DNA from 2 places in the Lysinibacillus sp. NPDC056232 genome. Region 1 is predicted to be linked to the other one. Evidence: predicted binding sites of a transcription regulator. Region 1 holds the regulator's gene; the other holds the start of a gene.
The links. The regulator Rex, encoded in region 1, represses fermentation and respiration genes when NADH is low (regulators of the CRP and FNR family bind a similar motif). The targets are predictions, from matches to a motif close to TTGTGAAATATTTCACAA.
Positions count from the first base shown of each region.

Region 1 (7,339 bases):
ATGGTTTTGTGACACTTGTACAAGTGTATGCAGAACCATTGCAAAAGTTTCTTCAAGAACTAGAAAAAATGCAATAAAAATCAGTGGGAGTTTTTCTTCCCACTGATTTTTATTTAAAGTTAAGCTGACGAAAAAGCTCGATGCTATTAATTAGCATCGAGCTTCTATTATTATTGATTCAATTCTTCGATTTGACGTCTCTGCTGTTCAAGCGCATCTTCAATCTGGCGTTTTTGCTCAGCTTCTTGTTCTTCCTTCATCCGCATTTCCTCTGATTTTAAGTATTTCTTATAGCCAATACGAGAAATCATAATGCTAATTTCATAAAGAACAAACAACGGTACTGAAACCATTAAGTGCGAAGCTAATTCAGGCGGTGCGATTAAAGCAGCACATACAAATAAACCAAAGTATGAGTACTTACGAATACGAATTAGTAACTCAGGAGATAAAATCCCAATACGCGAAAAGAACAGGACTACAATCGGTAATTGGAAAAGGAAACCAAACGGAATTGTAAGCTTAAATAAAAACGTAAAATATTCATGTATGCCAATCGTTTGCTGAATTTCCAATTCATTTGATAAATTCATCATAAACTTTATGACATAAGGGAATAGTAAAAAATATGAAAAGGACAACCCTGCTAAAAATAATAAAAATGAATACGGTATATAGCTTAAAGTTGCTTTTCGTTCTACGTCCCTTAATCCTGGACTAATAAAAGCCCACAATTGGTACATCAATACCGGCGAAGATAGAATAAATGCTATTAAAAAAACGACTTGGATATAAATTGCAAGTGGTGTTACTACATCAAATGCATGAAGTGTTATATTGTAAGACTCTCCAGTAATTTGAAGGTATTTAACAAGCGGCTTTGCCACAAAGAAGCCGCCAGCCATAGCGAGAACAAAGAAAACGGCAACAATGAAAAGCCGTTTTCTTAATTCTTCTATATGTTCAATGACAGTTAGATCTTTTGGATTCATTCCTCAAACATCCTAACTTACTTATCTAATTCTTTCTTTTTCTTGTCATCATCATCATCGTCGGCTAAACCTTTAGTAGCATTTTTAAATTCACGTAATGTTGAACCAAATGCTTTACCAAGCTCTGGTAACTTCTTAGGACCAAAAATTAGTAATGCGACAATTCCGATAATAATGAGGCTCATAGGACCTATCCCACCCATTAAAGCCACCTCCTCTTTATATCCATCATTTTAACGCATAATTCGCCATTTTGCTAACTAATTATATGTGAAAGTTTTTAGTCACTCTCACATTTTACTTCATATTTATTTTACAGAAACTGTGAGAGCTATACTATCAATTATGCCTCGGCATAATTGCGTCCGGAATCGGTTTTGTGCTTAGGCCTGCAGATGTTTTTTGCGCGAAAGCGTAGCGGCAGCGGCACCGACGCAGGTCAGTTAGCCGTTATCACATGAATGCGATGATTTTAGGCTAACATCCTTTATTAACTCCTTTCCGATTTCCGTGACATCCGCCGGAGGCTTTAACTTCTTTCAGCGGGTGTTTCGACACCCGCTGAAAGAAGTTAAATTATGTACAATTATCACTATTCCTGATTACGAATTAAATAAATGAGTGCCTGCAATTCTACCGACAAATCAATTGTTAAAAGTTGCATTTTATCTGGTACAGTAATACGCTCTGGCGTAAAGTTCAAAATTCCTTTTGCGTTCATCGCTGCTAATCTATCAGCCATTTTCTGTGCAGAGCGTGGTGAAACAGTTAAAATTGCAAGCTCCGCTCCATATTCTGCATACTTTTCTTCCAATAAGTCAGGGTGAAAAACAGGAATATTGCTAATCATTTTCCCTTCTTTTGGGGCCTTTGAATCAAATGCCACAACGATGTGAGTATTATGATTTTTTTGGAAATTGTATTTTAATAAAGCACTACCTAAATTCCCTACACCAATTAACGCTACTTTTGTCGCTTCATGTTGATCGAGCGTTTGGCTAAAAAACTGTAAGAGATGCTGCACATCATAGCCATATCCCTTTTTCCCAAGAGCACCAAAATAAGAAAAATCTCGGCGAATAGTTGCAGAATCAATTTTCATCGCTTCACTTAGTTCCTTCGAAGAAATGCGTTCCATGCCTTCCTGTGCAAAGTTTTGGATAAAACGATAGTAAAGAGGAAGTCTTTTCGTAGTGGCTTGCGGAATTTTTAATTCTTGTTTCAAACTTTTTCCTCCTTAAAATGTATCAAGCTCTATTTATGATACATGCTTTATATTTCTAAGTTTATAATATTTCACTGGAGGATTTTCCTTTAGTTAATAGCGCTTTTACACCACTAAATAAAGGGAAATCGTTTCAATCTTACATGACAGCTTGGAATAAGTAAAGCATCGACATTGCAAGCCAATCGCTCATCCATTACACTAAGGAAGAATTGAGGTGTCAAGAATGATTGTTTTACAGGTCAATCAACTATATAAATCCTTCCTTGCAGATGAAATTTTAAGTGGCGTAAAATTAGAAGTTCAACATCGCGACCGCGTTGCATTAGTAGGTCGTAACGGTGCTGGCAAATCCACTTTACTTAAAATAATTGCTGGTCAAATGTCATATGACTCTGGCGATATTATTATCCCGAAAGGTATACAAATTGGATACCTAGAGCAACATGCTGGTTTAAACTCAACATTGTCGATTTGGGATGAAATGATGACAATTTTTGAGCCACTTATCGCCCAAGAACAAACACTACGATCATTAGAACAACAAATGGCCGACCCAGTTGTTTATGAAAATCCTACTTTATATGCAAAAATAATGTCTGAATACGATCATTTACAGCATACTTTTAAGGATGCGGGTGGCTATCAATATGAATCTGATACACGTTCTGTGCTTCATGGCATGCAGTTTTACCCTGAGGATTACCAAAAGTCAATTAGCTCACTGTCAGGTGGACAACGAACTCGGTTAGCACTTGCTAAGCTTCTTTTAAGTAAACCTGACCTATTAATCCTTGATGAACCTACTAACCATTTAGATATTGAAACCCTCTCTTGGTTGGAATCATATTTAAAGGGCTATGAAGGGGCTATTCTAATTGTTTCCCATGACCGCTACTTCTTAGACCAGGTTGTTTCCATTGTCTACGAAGTATCTCGTCATCGCGTCACAAAATATACAGGCAATTATAGTGCCTATTTAGATGAAAAAGCGAAAAATTATGAGCGTGATTTGAAGCTTTATGAGCGACAGCAAGATGAAAAGGCCAAACTTGAGGAATTTATTCAAAAAAATATTGCTCGTGCTTCTACTACTAAAATGGCACAAAGTCGTCGTAAAATGCTCGAACGAACAGAATGGATGGACTCTCCTGAAGGTGATGAAAAGTCTGCAAGCTTCGGTTTTACAATTGAACGTCAAAGTGGTAACGATGTATTATCTATCGATGACTTAACGATAGGTTATGATGATAAGAAAATATCAAACGGCATCACGCTACGCACTTTCCGAGAAGATCGCATTGCACTTGTTGGACCAAATGGTGTTGGTAAATCAACTTTATTAAAAACCATTGTCAAAGATTTGCTACCACTCTCTGGAGAGATTCGCCATGGTACAAATGTTCAAATTAGTTATTATGATCAAGAACAGGCAAAACTATCGAGTAATAAAAGTGTTCTAAAAGAGCTATGGGATGAATGGCCTTTAATGAATGAAAAAGATATCCGCACAGTGCTAGGCCGTTTCTTATTCAGTGGAGTTGATGTAGATAAAATCGTGTCGTCTTTATCTGGTGGAGAAAAGGCTAGACTTGCATTAGCTAAGTTAATGATGCAAAAGGCAAATTTCTTAATTCTCGATGAGCCTACCAATCACTTAGACTTAGATAGTAAAGAGATACTGGAAAATGCACTGATCGATTATCCTGGAACGCTCTTATTCGTATCGCATGACCGATATTTCATCAATCGAATCGCTACTAAAGTAATCGAACTGTCTGGTGATGGTTCCTTTGAGTACTTAGGTGACTATGATTATTATCTTGAGAAGAAACAAGAGCTACTAGAAATTGCCCAAATGAAGGCTGCTGCTCAACTGCAAGTACAAGCTGATGTATCTGAGAAGATCTCTACCTCTAAAATTGATAAAGAGGCTAAAAAACGAGAACGTCAAATTAGACGCGCGCTTGAGGAACTAGAAGGGAAAATGCAGCAAGTAAATCTTGAAATAGCTCGCTTAGAGGAAGCTCTTTGCGATCCTGAGATTTTCACAGACCACGAAAAAATTACACAGCTCCAGGATGAATTATCCACTTCTAAGGAACAGTACGAGTTGTTTGAAATGGAATGGCTGGAGCTAAGTGAAGAACTTGAAAATATTACTTTATAACATCCCCTACCGAGCTTCTTTCTTTTGCCAATTTTAAGGTAGGCGTCTTGTAAAGCCATGTGCCGTGTCACATGGCTTTTTACTTTACTCGCCTTAATTTCTCATATATATTGGTCAAGTGCTATTTTTCGACAAAAAATGCCCACAACTTTATACACACTATAAATCTAGTAATACCAACATATCAACAGACTTTTCCACATTGTCCACAATTCAAAAATATTTTATTCACATCATTCTGTGCAAAACAGGCTACTATATATTGAATAATCACAAGTTATACACAAGTTATCAACATTTTGTGCATAAGTACGGATGTTCGCTCTTTAATTTCCGTCCTGCCTGTGGATAATTTTCTGAAAAATTTGTCAACTAATTAGATTTAAATCTTCTTATATACACTGTTTTCTCAACAATTTTTTCATAAAAGCAAAAAAGAGGTATTTTAGAATTCAATCTAAAATGCCTCTTTTTCTATAATCAATTATGCCTCAGTATAATTGCGTCCAGAATCGGCGTGCTTAGGCCTGCAGATGTTTTTTGTGCGAAAGCAAAGCGACAGCAACAGCACCGACGCAGGTCAGTTAGCCGTTATTAACTCCTTTCCGATTCCGTGACATCCGCCGGAGGCTTTAGGCCAACAAATGTTTTTTGCGCGAAAGCGTAGTGCTAACGCAGCGGCAGCAACGTGTTTTGTCTGTGCGAAAGCGAAGCGACAGCATAAGGGTTTTATCTGCGCGAAAGCAAAGCGTCAGCGGCAACAGCACGAAGTTGGTCACTCAGTCGTTGCCACAGGACGTAGCGTTCTTAGACTGAGTTCCTCTATTTTAGCGGGTGTTTGGACACCCGCTGAAAGAAGTTAAACCCAGGATTTTAACTCCATTCCAGGGCGACCATTCATTGATAAATTACCACGAATACCTGCTTCAAACATTGGTGTTGCTGCTGCCCCTATCATAGCGGCATTATCTGTACACAGCTTTAATGGCGGTACATACAACGGAATACCTTCTTCCACAAATACAGACTCAAGTGATGTACGTAAGCCTTTATTTGCCGCTACACCTCCAGCTGCAATAACCTGTTTCACTTTATATTCACGTGCTGCCCGTAATGTTTTCGCTGTTAGCACTTCAACTACGCTATCCTGAAATCCTTTGGCAACGGCAGTCGGAGAAATCTCTTCTCCACGCTGATCCATATTATGCTTATAATTAATAACTGCTGATTTCAAGCCACTAAAGCTAAAATCATAAGAACCTTCCTCTAACCACACTCTTGGGAAGGATACAGCCTCATCTCCCTCATGTGCTAATTGATCAATTCGCGGGCCGCCAGGATACGGTAAACCTAAAACACGTGCAACCTTATCATAAGCTTCACCAGCTGCATCATCTCTCGTCTCACCAATGACTTCAAAAGAGCCATGTTCTTTCATATAAACTAGCTCTGTATGGCCACCTGATACAACTAGCGCTAATAATGGGAATTCCATCGGCTGCACTAGTGCATTAGCATATATATGTCCAGCTATATGATGAACACCGATCATCGGTAAATCATTGGCAAATGCAAAGGCCTTCGCGGCATTAATCCCAATTAACAATGCACCTACAAGACCAGGGCCTTCAGTAACTGCCACAGCATCTAAATCAGTTGGCTTCATATTTGCCTGTGCTAATGCTTCTTCTATGACCACTGTAATTTGCTCAACATGATGACGAGATGCAATTTCAGGTACAACCCCACCAAATCGTTTATGACTTTCTATTTGAGATGCAACCACATTTGAAACAATTTCAGAGCCATTTCGAATAATCGCTGCTGCTGTTTCATCACAGCTTGATTCTATTGCTAATATAATTCGATCTTCCATCATAAATTCACCCACATGACAAGGGCATCCTCCCCGTTATCTGTATAATAGCCTTTTCGTATGCCACCGTCTTGGAAATCAAGCTTTCGATAAAGATTTTGAGCAACTGTATTTGTTACTCGTACTTCTAAACTCATGACTTCCATACTATGGTCTTTAGCAATACGCATTGCCTCTTGCATTAATCCTTCACCAATTCCGCGCCCGCGAACAGCCTCTATAACGGCTACGTTCGTAATTTGCGCTGCGTCTATAACCATCCACATTCCACAAAAACCGATAATGTTATTATCGTCATCTATAGCTAACACATAATGTGCATACTGGTTTTCATGTACTTCATAATAAAAAGAGTCTAATGTCCATGGTGTAGAAAATGTAGCAAGTTCAATTTCATACACTGCTGGGACATCTTCAGTTACCATTTTACGATATATTACATTACTACTCATGTGCTTTCTCCTTTTGTTCCTTCAGCCAATTCGCCTCCGCCTCTGCAATACGTTTGTATTGCGGTACAAAATGATGAACAGCATCCACACTTGGTAGCTCCACTTTCGTCGCTAATCGTACTGTTTCACTTGCTCGTGGCAAGTCATGACTATACGGGATGCGTTGCGCATAATCACCTAGCACCTCTACGATTTTATGCCAAAAAACATCTACATCTACTCCAACAAATAAAATCGGTGCTTCTAAAACCTGTAAACGTTCTAACAAGCCATCAATATGATCGTGATAATCATCTATAATTGTTTCAAGCTCACGACCTTTATAAACGGCCGTATAAACATTGCCTCTTCGCGCATCAAAAATAGGACAAATAAACCCATCATATAGTGCTGCATTTGCGGCCAATGACTTTAAGCTAGATATTCCAACTAAAGGCTTTTTCAACGTCCATGCTAATGTTTTAGCAAGCGTCACACCTATTCGTACACCTGTATAAGAACCAGGTCCTTCTGATACAGCAACCGCATCCAACTCGCTTGGCTTTATGCCAGCATTTGCTAGCACTTCTTCAATGGCTGGCATAGCACCTGCCGAATGCGTTAATTTTATATTTTGTACAATCT
Region 1 is NZ_JBHJTF010000026.1:70,095-77,433, forward strand. Features, by position in the region: gene ACFCYJ_RS18215 (CPBP family intramembrane glutamic endopeptidase) at 1-77, shown strand, start outside; gene tatC (twin-arginine translocase subunit TatC) at 171-992, opposite strand; gene ACFCYJ_RS18225 (twin-arginine translocase TatA/TatE family subunit) at 1,010-1,195, opposite strand; gene ACFCYJ_RS18230 (redox-sensing transcriptional repressor Rex) at 1,585-2,217, opposite strand; gene ACFCYJ_RS18235 (ABC transporter ATP-binding protein) at 2,444-4,387, shown strand; gene ACFCYJ_RS18240 (hypothetical protein) at 5,032-5,250, shown strand; gene tsaD (tRNA (adenosine(37)-N6)-threonylcarbamoyltransferase complex transferase subunit TsaD) at 5,247-6,266, opposite strand; gene rimI (ribosomal protein S18-alanine N-acetyltransferase) at 6,263-6,715, opposite strand; gene tsaB (tRNA (adenosine(37)-N6)-threonylcarbamoyltransferase complex dimerization subunit type 1 TsaB) at 6,708-7,339, opposite strand, start outside.

Region 2 (7,339 bases), on a different contig from region 1:
TGCTATGCTCTTTTGGCTCTTTTTCAAAAGCGAAAGGATTTTTAAAAATACCTCGCCCGATCATAACACCATCAATACCATACTGTTCAGCAAGCTGTAGCCCCGTTTGGCGGTCAGGAATGTCTCCATTGATTGTTAGTAGCGTATTTGGTGCGATACGGTCACGTAATTTTTTGATTTCCGGAATTAGCTCCCAATGCGCATCTACTTGGCTCATTTCCTTTCTTGTACGTAAATGAATAGAAAGGTTCGCAATATCCTGTTTGAAAATATGCGTTAGCCACTCTTCCGACTCACTGACATCGTGATAGCCAAGTCGTGTTTTCACGCTGACTGGCAGTCCGCCCGCTTTTGCTGCTTGAATAAGTTCTGCCGCAACATCTGGACGCAAAATAAGACCACTACCTTTCCCTCTCGATGCCACATTCGGTACAGGGCAGCCCATATTAATATCGATGCCTTTAAATCCTAGCTCTGCCATGCCAATACTCATTTGACGGAAATATTCGGGATTATCTCCCCAAATATGTGCCACCATTGGCTGTTCATCTTCTGTGAAAATCAAACGGCCACGCACACTTTTCATGCCCTCTGGATGACAATAGCTATCCGAGTTTGTAAACTCTGTAAAAAATACATCCGGTCGACCTGCTTCACTTACTACGCGACGAAAAACAACATCTGTCACATCTTCCATTGGTGCAAGTACAAAAAATGGTCGTGGTAAATCACGCCAAAAATTATCTATCATTTCAAACTCAATTCCTCTCAATATGGATACAACTTTAAACTCTCGGTCAAACAATATAAAGCCAAATGTTCCGCTTCTTTTACACTTATATCATGCTCGAACTGATTATCAAACACAAATACATTTATAATTTCTGAAAATCGACAATGTTTATTTTAACGAAAATCGGTCCTGAATGGTATGTTTATAAACAAAAAGCAAATGGTATAGATTTTTGAACTGAACCCCAAATAGTGGACACTTTATTCCAAAAACATAAAAAAGCAATCCGAGATAACGGTTAATTTATCATAAAGTAATCGAATTATAACCCCTTTGAATCAAACCCACGTTCTTGAACTGCCTATTATAATGTTCTGATACCAATTATGAGGTGTATAATTTTTAATTTTCATCTATATCAAAAGTAACCTCTTCTATTCAAGCATATGATTCAACTAAAAACCCTTCCATACTTACACAAAAAGGATGGAATATTCACTCCACCCTTTCAGAGTTCTATCATTTACTAATCAATCACCCGAGCAACATTCCTACCACAAGTCTTGCATTCCCCCTTTAATACAGGGGCATATTCTCCCTCTTGTATCGTGTACTTCACAATTGCCGTTACACCACAATTACCACAAAATACGTTTTTCACGAGCATTTCTCTGATATCTTTCGGGATAGAGAGCCATTTTTTTGCTGCGTCCATTATGATCGCTCCTTTAGAGTTAGTTCCGTAACAACCTCCACATGCGTCGAATGCGGGAACATATCTACAGGTTGAATCTCCTGTGTTTGATAGCCCCCATCCTCCAAAATTCGAAGGTCACGTGCTAGTGTAGCTGGATTACAAGACACATAAACAACACGCTTTGGACGTTGCTCTAAAATCGTCTTTAGAAGCGCCTCATCGCAGCCTTTGCGTGGTGGGTCGACTACTAAAACATCCGCTTCTTTGCCTTCCTTATACCAACGTGGAATAACTTCCTCTGCTGGACCTGCCTCAAAATACGTATTAGTGAAACCATTTAATTCTGCATTGCGTTTTGCATCTTCAATCGCTTGCGGTACAATTTCAACACCCATAACAGCCTTTGCTTGTTGTGCAAGGAATAATGAAATTGTGCCTATACCACAGTAAGCATCAATAACTCGTTCATCACCTTGTAAGTCAGCGTAGTCTAATGCTTGTTTGTATAGGACTTCCGTTTGCTCAGGGTTTACTTGATAAAATGAACGGGCTGAAATTTCAAAGCGAACATCGCCAATTGTATCAATAATAACGTCCTCGCCCCATAGATTCACGGTTTCATCACCGAAAATAACGTTCGTTTTGTCGCTGTTAACGTTTTGCATAATTGATGTTACATTCGGGACAAGCTTCTGGATTGTCGCAACAGCCGCTTCTTTTTGCGGGAATTTTTTCTTTTTAGTTACGACAACAACCATAACTTCACCAGTTGCTCGTGCTTTACGAATAACTACGTGGCGCAGCATTCCCTCATGCGATAGCTCGTTGTATGGTCGGACACCGATTGCCGCTAGTTCCTTTTTCAAACCCGCAAGAATAGCGTCCGCTTCCCCAGTCTGAATTAAGCAACGCTCCATATCCACAATGCTATGAGACTTCGTTTTGTAGAAGCCAGCAATTGCTTGTCCTGCTTCATTTGAGGAGAAAGGTATTTGTGCTTTATTACGGTAATGCCAAGGCTCTTCCATACCCTTCACAGGTAGGACAGGCGCATCAATTTTACCAATGCGCTGCATGACATTACGCACCATGTTTTCTTTCCATTTTAACTGTCCTTCATAAGACAGGTGTTGTAATTGGCAGCCGCCACATTGCTTGAAATATTCACAAGGTGCATCTACACGATCTGGCGATGGCTTGAGAATTTCTGCAACCTTCGCGAAGCCGTAATTTTTTAACGTTTTTACAACATGTACTTCCGCCGTTTCATTAGGAAGTGCACCTTGGATAAATAATGGATAGCCATCGACCTTTGCGACGCCATTGCCATCATGTGTTAAATCTTCTATATAAACTGTTAGTCGGTCATTTTTTTTCACGGGTGCTGACATTCGTACATCCTCCATTTCAATCTCTTTATTGTAGCATGTTGTGGCGGATGAAAAAAGAACAAGGCTTCATATTAACGGCTCAGATGTATTGAGAAAGTGAGATCAGCTCTGGCCACCAACTGATTGGGTATGCCGAGAATGTAATCCGCTCTCTCCCCAAACTGCTCGGGTATGCTGACAATGTGATCCGCTCTCTCCCCAAACTGCTCGGGTAAGACAAGAATGTGGTCCGCTCTCCTCTCAAACTGCTCAGGTATGCCAAGGATGTGCTCCACTCTCACCCCAAACGGATCGCCTTTACACGAGTAGAAAAAAGAGCCGCTATTCGCGACTCTTCTCCTCTTTCCTTACTGTATGGTAATCTCTAGGTGCCCACCAGAAAGCTGCGACTACACCTAGGATGACGACTATAAATGGTGCATAAAAAATCAAAAAACTTGCCATAGTTGTATCCCTCCTATGCGTGATTGTCTTCTTTTCCTGTCACATATTTTTTGTTAAAGAGGAATAATTTCAACAACAAGAACAGTGATGGAATCAGTAGACATAGTCCTAAAATAAACGCAATGACGAGTGCAATCGCCATTTGTGTACTTGTAAAGCTATCGTAAATTGTTAAATACGGATACAGTAAATATGGATATTGAGCGATTCCGTATGCGAAGAATGCCACTGCAAATTGGGCAATCAATAAACTAACCGCAAGACCATAATTTTTCCTCATCCATATCAATATTACAGTAACAATAAATAACACTGCTGAAATGGCAAACATCCACCATAAATTAACCATATTATTGTAACTTTCAGGATTAATGAATTTCATTTCGTACATAATGCCGAGCGCACTCACCATTAATGGTATCGCCCAAGCAAGTGCGTATCTTCTCATTAAATTTGTGGCTTCTCGATCCTTTGCTTTATGAGCATACCAAGTTAAAAACACGGCTGAAATATAAAGTACAGCTGCAATGCTCAACACGACAATACTCCAAGCAAATGGGCTCGTATACAACGTCCAATAATTCAAGACAGGTTGCCCGTCAACAATATCAACATAGCCACCAGCAGCAATCGCGAATACAACAGAGAGTGAGGCTGGAATGAGTAAGCCTGCTACACCATACGTCAACGTGTAACCGATATGCCCACGTGCGCCATATGATTCAAACGCATAGTAGGAGCCTCGTATTGCAAGGAGCACTAGCGAAATACTAACTGGGACAAGTAAAATCGTTCCATAATAGAAAGCTGTTTGTGGGAAAAATCCAACAATCCCCACAAAGAAGAATACTAAAAAGACATTGGTTACTTCCCAAACAGGTGATAAATAACGCTTAATAATATTCGTTAAAATATGATTTTTTCCGATGAGTAGGCTGTAGGCATTAAAAAAGCCTGCACCAAAATCGATTGAAGCTACAATGACATAACCAAATAGGAAAATCCATAAAACTGAAATACCTAAAATCTCTAATGTCATAAGATGTCACCGCCTTTATCAGCATGGCGATCTTCTATTTCTCGCTCAATTGGATTCTTTTTGAACATACGAATTAAAACCACCATACTGCCTACTGCTAATACGGCATATACGCCGGTAAACAATAGCATCATTAAATCCACATGGTCACTCGTTGTGGCCCCTTCTGGTGTTCGCATTAATCCGTATAAGATCCAAGGCTGTCGTCCCACTTCGGCAAGCCACCATCCTGCTTCAATCGCAATAATGGAAAGTGGTCCACCTGCAACAACAATCCATCTAAACCAACGTCTATGAATAAACTGCCAATCACGTGCTTTCCCGCATACATAAACCAATGAAACCAATGCCATGAACATACCGATAAACACCATGAGATCAAAGAGGTAATGGATATATAGTGGTGGTCGATCTTCTTCAGCAAATTGATCTAAGCCAATTACCTCTGCATTTGGATTATTATGTGCTAAAACGCTCAAAGCATAAGGTACTTTAATAGCATATTTTACTTCTTCATCATTTAATACACCAAATAGGATAAGAGAAGCTTTATCTCCCGTTTCAAAATGCCACTCAGCTGCAGCTAGTTTTTCTGGCTGATATTCGGCTAAATATTTACCTGAAAAGTCTCCAATAATCGCTGATGCAATGGAGAAAATCAGACCAATCTTCATAAGTAGGTATAAGGATTTTTTATGGTATACATGCTTAGAACCTCTAAGTAGACGGTATCCTGCAATAGATGCTAACACAAATGCGGACGTCATGTAGGCTGTAACGAGAACATGCGCTACCTTTGTCGGCATCGCTGGATTAAACATGGCTAAAAAAGGTTGAATATTCACAAGCTGGCCGTCCACAATGTCAAATCCTTGTGGCGCATTCATAAACGCATTGACAATTGTTATAAACACAGCTGACATCGATGCACCGACAGCAACCGGAATTAATAGTAGCATATGCTTTTTCTGACTATCGAAGCGATCCCAAGTATATAAGTAGATGCCTAGGAAGATGGCTTCAAAGAAAAATGCAAACGTTTCCATAAAAAGTGGTAATGCAATTGTTTGGCCGGCAAGCTGCATAAAATTCGGCCATAGTAAAGACAACTGTAAGCCAATTGCTGTCCCTGTTACAACTCCGACTGCAACTGTAATGACAAAACCTCGTGCCCAACGTCTTGCCATTAAAATATAGTGCTCATCATTCTTTTTATACCCAGTCCATTGCGCAATCATAATCATTAATGGGACACCCACACCAATCGTTGCATAAATAATATGGAACGATAAGGTTAGCTCCGTTAATGCTCTACTCCAAAAGACTGCTGATTCATTCACCATTTCATTGCCCCCCTAACCTCCAAATATTCTTCCAAGTATGGAAAGTAGCATGATAATTCCAACACCAAAGCTTAGCCAAATGAGCTTTCTTTCCTGTGACTTATACAAAGGCAACACTTCCTTTCCCTTATCTCTACCCCCATTTTCCACTATTGCAACGAAAAAAACCTTTATAATGGACCGGAATTTCGGCCTATTATAAAGGTTTCAAATTTTGTTCAAGTAATATACGCACATTTGCCAAACATTTTTCTTAATTCATTCACAATACCAATTAAAGGAATGTAATATTCATATATATGGTGTTTAAACCATTAATATCCCAGAAATTCAATTGAGCAAGCTCTAACAAGGCCCTCTCCTAAATTGAAGAGAGCCCTGTTTTAATGTTCGTTATATACGGTCTTCTTCACGAATATCTGCTAGTGGAGCAAAAATTTCAATATGGCGCTTTAAGTTTTCAAATGTTGCAGGCGCGTCCCCACCATATTCACCATCCAAGTTTAAATGAATTTCATCTTCAGTAGATACTTTGACGACACTTGCCTTTTTATAAATTACACGATCATCATTCAAATGCTCGCCCCTTAAAGCCATCGCAGCAAGCTGAATAAATTCAGGCAGGCTTACTTTTTTCAATACTAATAGCGTAAAGTAGCCATCATTAATACTTGCGTCAGGTGCAAGCTTTTCAAAGCCACCTACTGAATTTGTTAAGCCACATAAAAACATCATGGCATCTCCATCAAACACTTCACCATCATATTCGATACGCATGTGGGAAGCTTTGATCGATGGAATCATTTCTACTGCTTTTAAGTAATAAGCAAGCTGTCCTAGCATTGTTTTCATTTTACTTGGCACTTCATACGTTAACTCTGTAATACGCCCACCAGCGGCAATATTGATGAAATAGCGTTCCCCATTTAATAAACCAACATCAACCGGCAACGATTCACCTTTAATAATAATGTCAACTGCAGCTTCAATATTTCGAGGAATCTGCACAGCACGAGCAAAGTCATTTGTTGTGCCCATCGGAATTAGACCCACTTTCGGTCGGTTCTCAAATGGACTGACACCTGAAACAACTTCATTTAATGTGCCATCTCCACCAACTGCAATGATTATATCAAAGCCACGTTCTACTGCATTTTTTGCAGCAATGGTTGCATCGCCTTCACAAGTTGTTGCGTGACATGATGTCTCATAGCCTGCTACCTCTAATTTTGCCAATACTTCTGGTAGATGCTTTTTAAACACTTCACGCCCAGATGTAGGATTATAAATGATTCTTGCTCGTTTCATAACATACCTTCTCGCTTCATAAGATTCTATTTCTTTCAACGAAATTCTACTTTTAAATGTTGCATTGAACTTCTAAAGCAAGGCATGTCCTCATTCTCCTGACATGCGCTTGTGATTTACAATTATTGCAATGCAGCAGTTACTTGCTTTTTAAAATCCTCGTAAACAAATGTCCAATATGATTTATTCGTTATATTCTCTTCACGAATTTCTGCATATAGCGCTTTTTGTGCATTTTCAAATGCTGGATCTTCTTTATCAGGTAAAGTAGCTCGTTTACTTACTACTAGTTCCTGTAATTCTGGTGCACGTGGTCCCCATTTTCCAACAACCTGTCCAGCTTCATCTAATAAAATATAAACCGGAATTGCACGGCCACCATTT
Region 2 is NZ_JBHJTF010000058.1:600-7,938, reverse strand. Features, by position in the region: gene ACFCYJ_RS25405 (tRNA dihydrouridine synthase) at 1-751, opposite strand, end outside; gene ACFCYJ_RS25400 (hypothetical protein) at 1,260-1,448, opposite strand; gene rlmD (23S rRNA (uracil(1939)-C(5))-methyltransferase RlmD) at 1,448-2,821, opposite strand; gene cydS (cytochrome bd oxidase small subunit CydS family protein) at 3,143-3,265, opposite strand; gene ACFCYJ_RS25385 (cytochrome d ubiquinol oxidase subunit II) at 3,279-4,304, opposite strand; gene ACFCYJ_RS25380 (cytochrome ubiquinol oxidase subunit I) at 4,301-5,647, opposite strand; gene ACFCYJ_RS25375 (diacylglycerol kinase) at 6,041-6,955, opposite strand; gene ACFCYJ_RS25370 (thioredoxin family protein) at 7,078-7,339, opposite strand, start outside.
Region 2: the regulator Rex is predicted to act here: its motif matches at 5,898-5,915, upstream of ACFCYJ_RS25380 (cytochrome ubiquinol oxidase subunit I).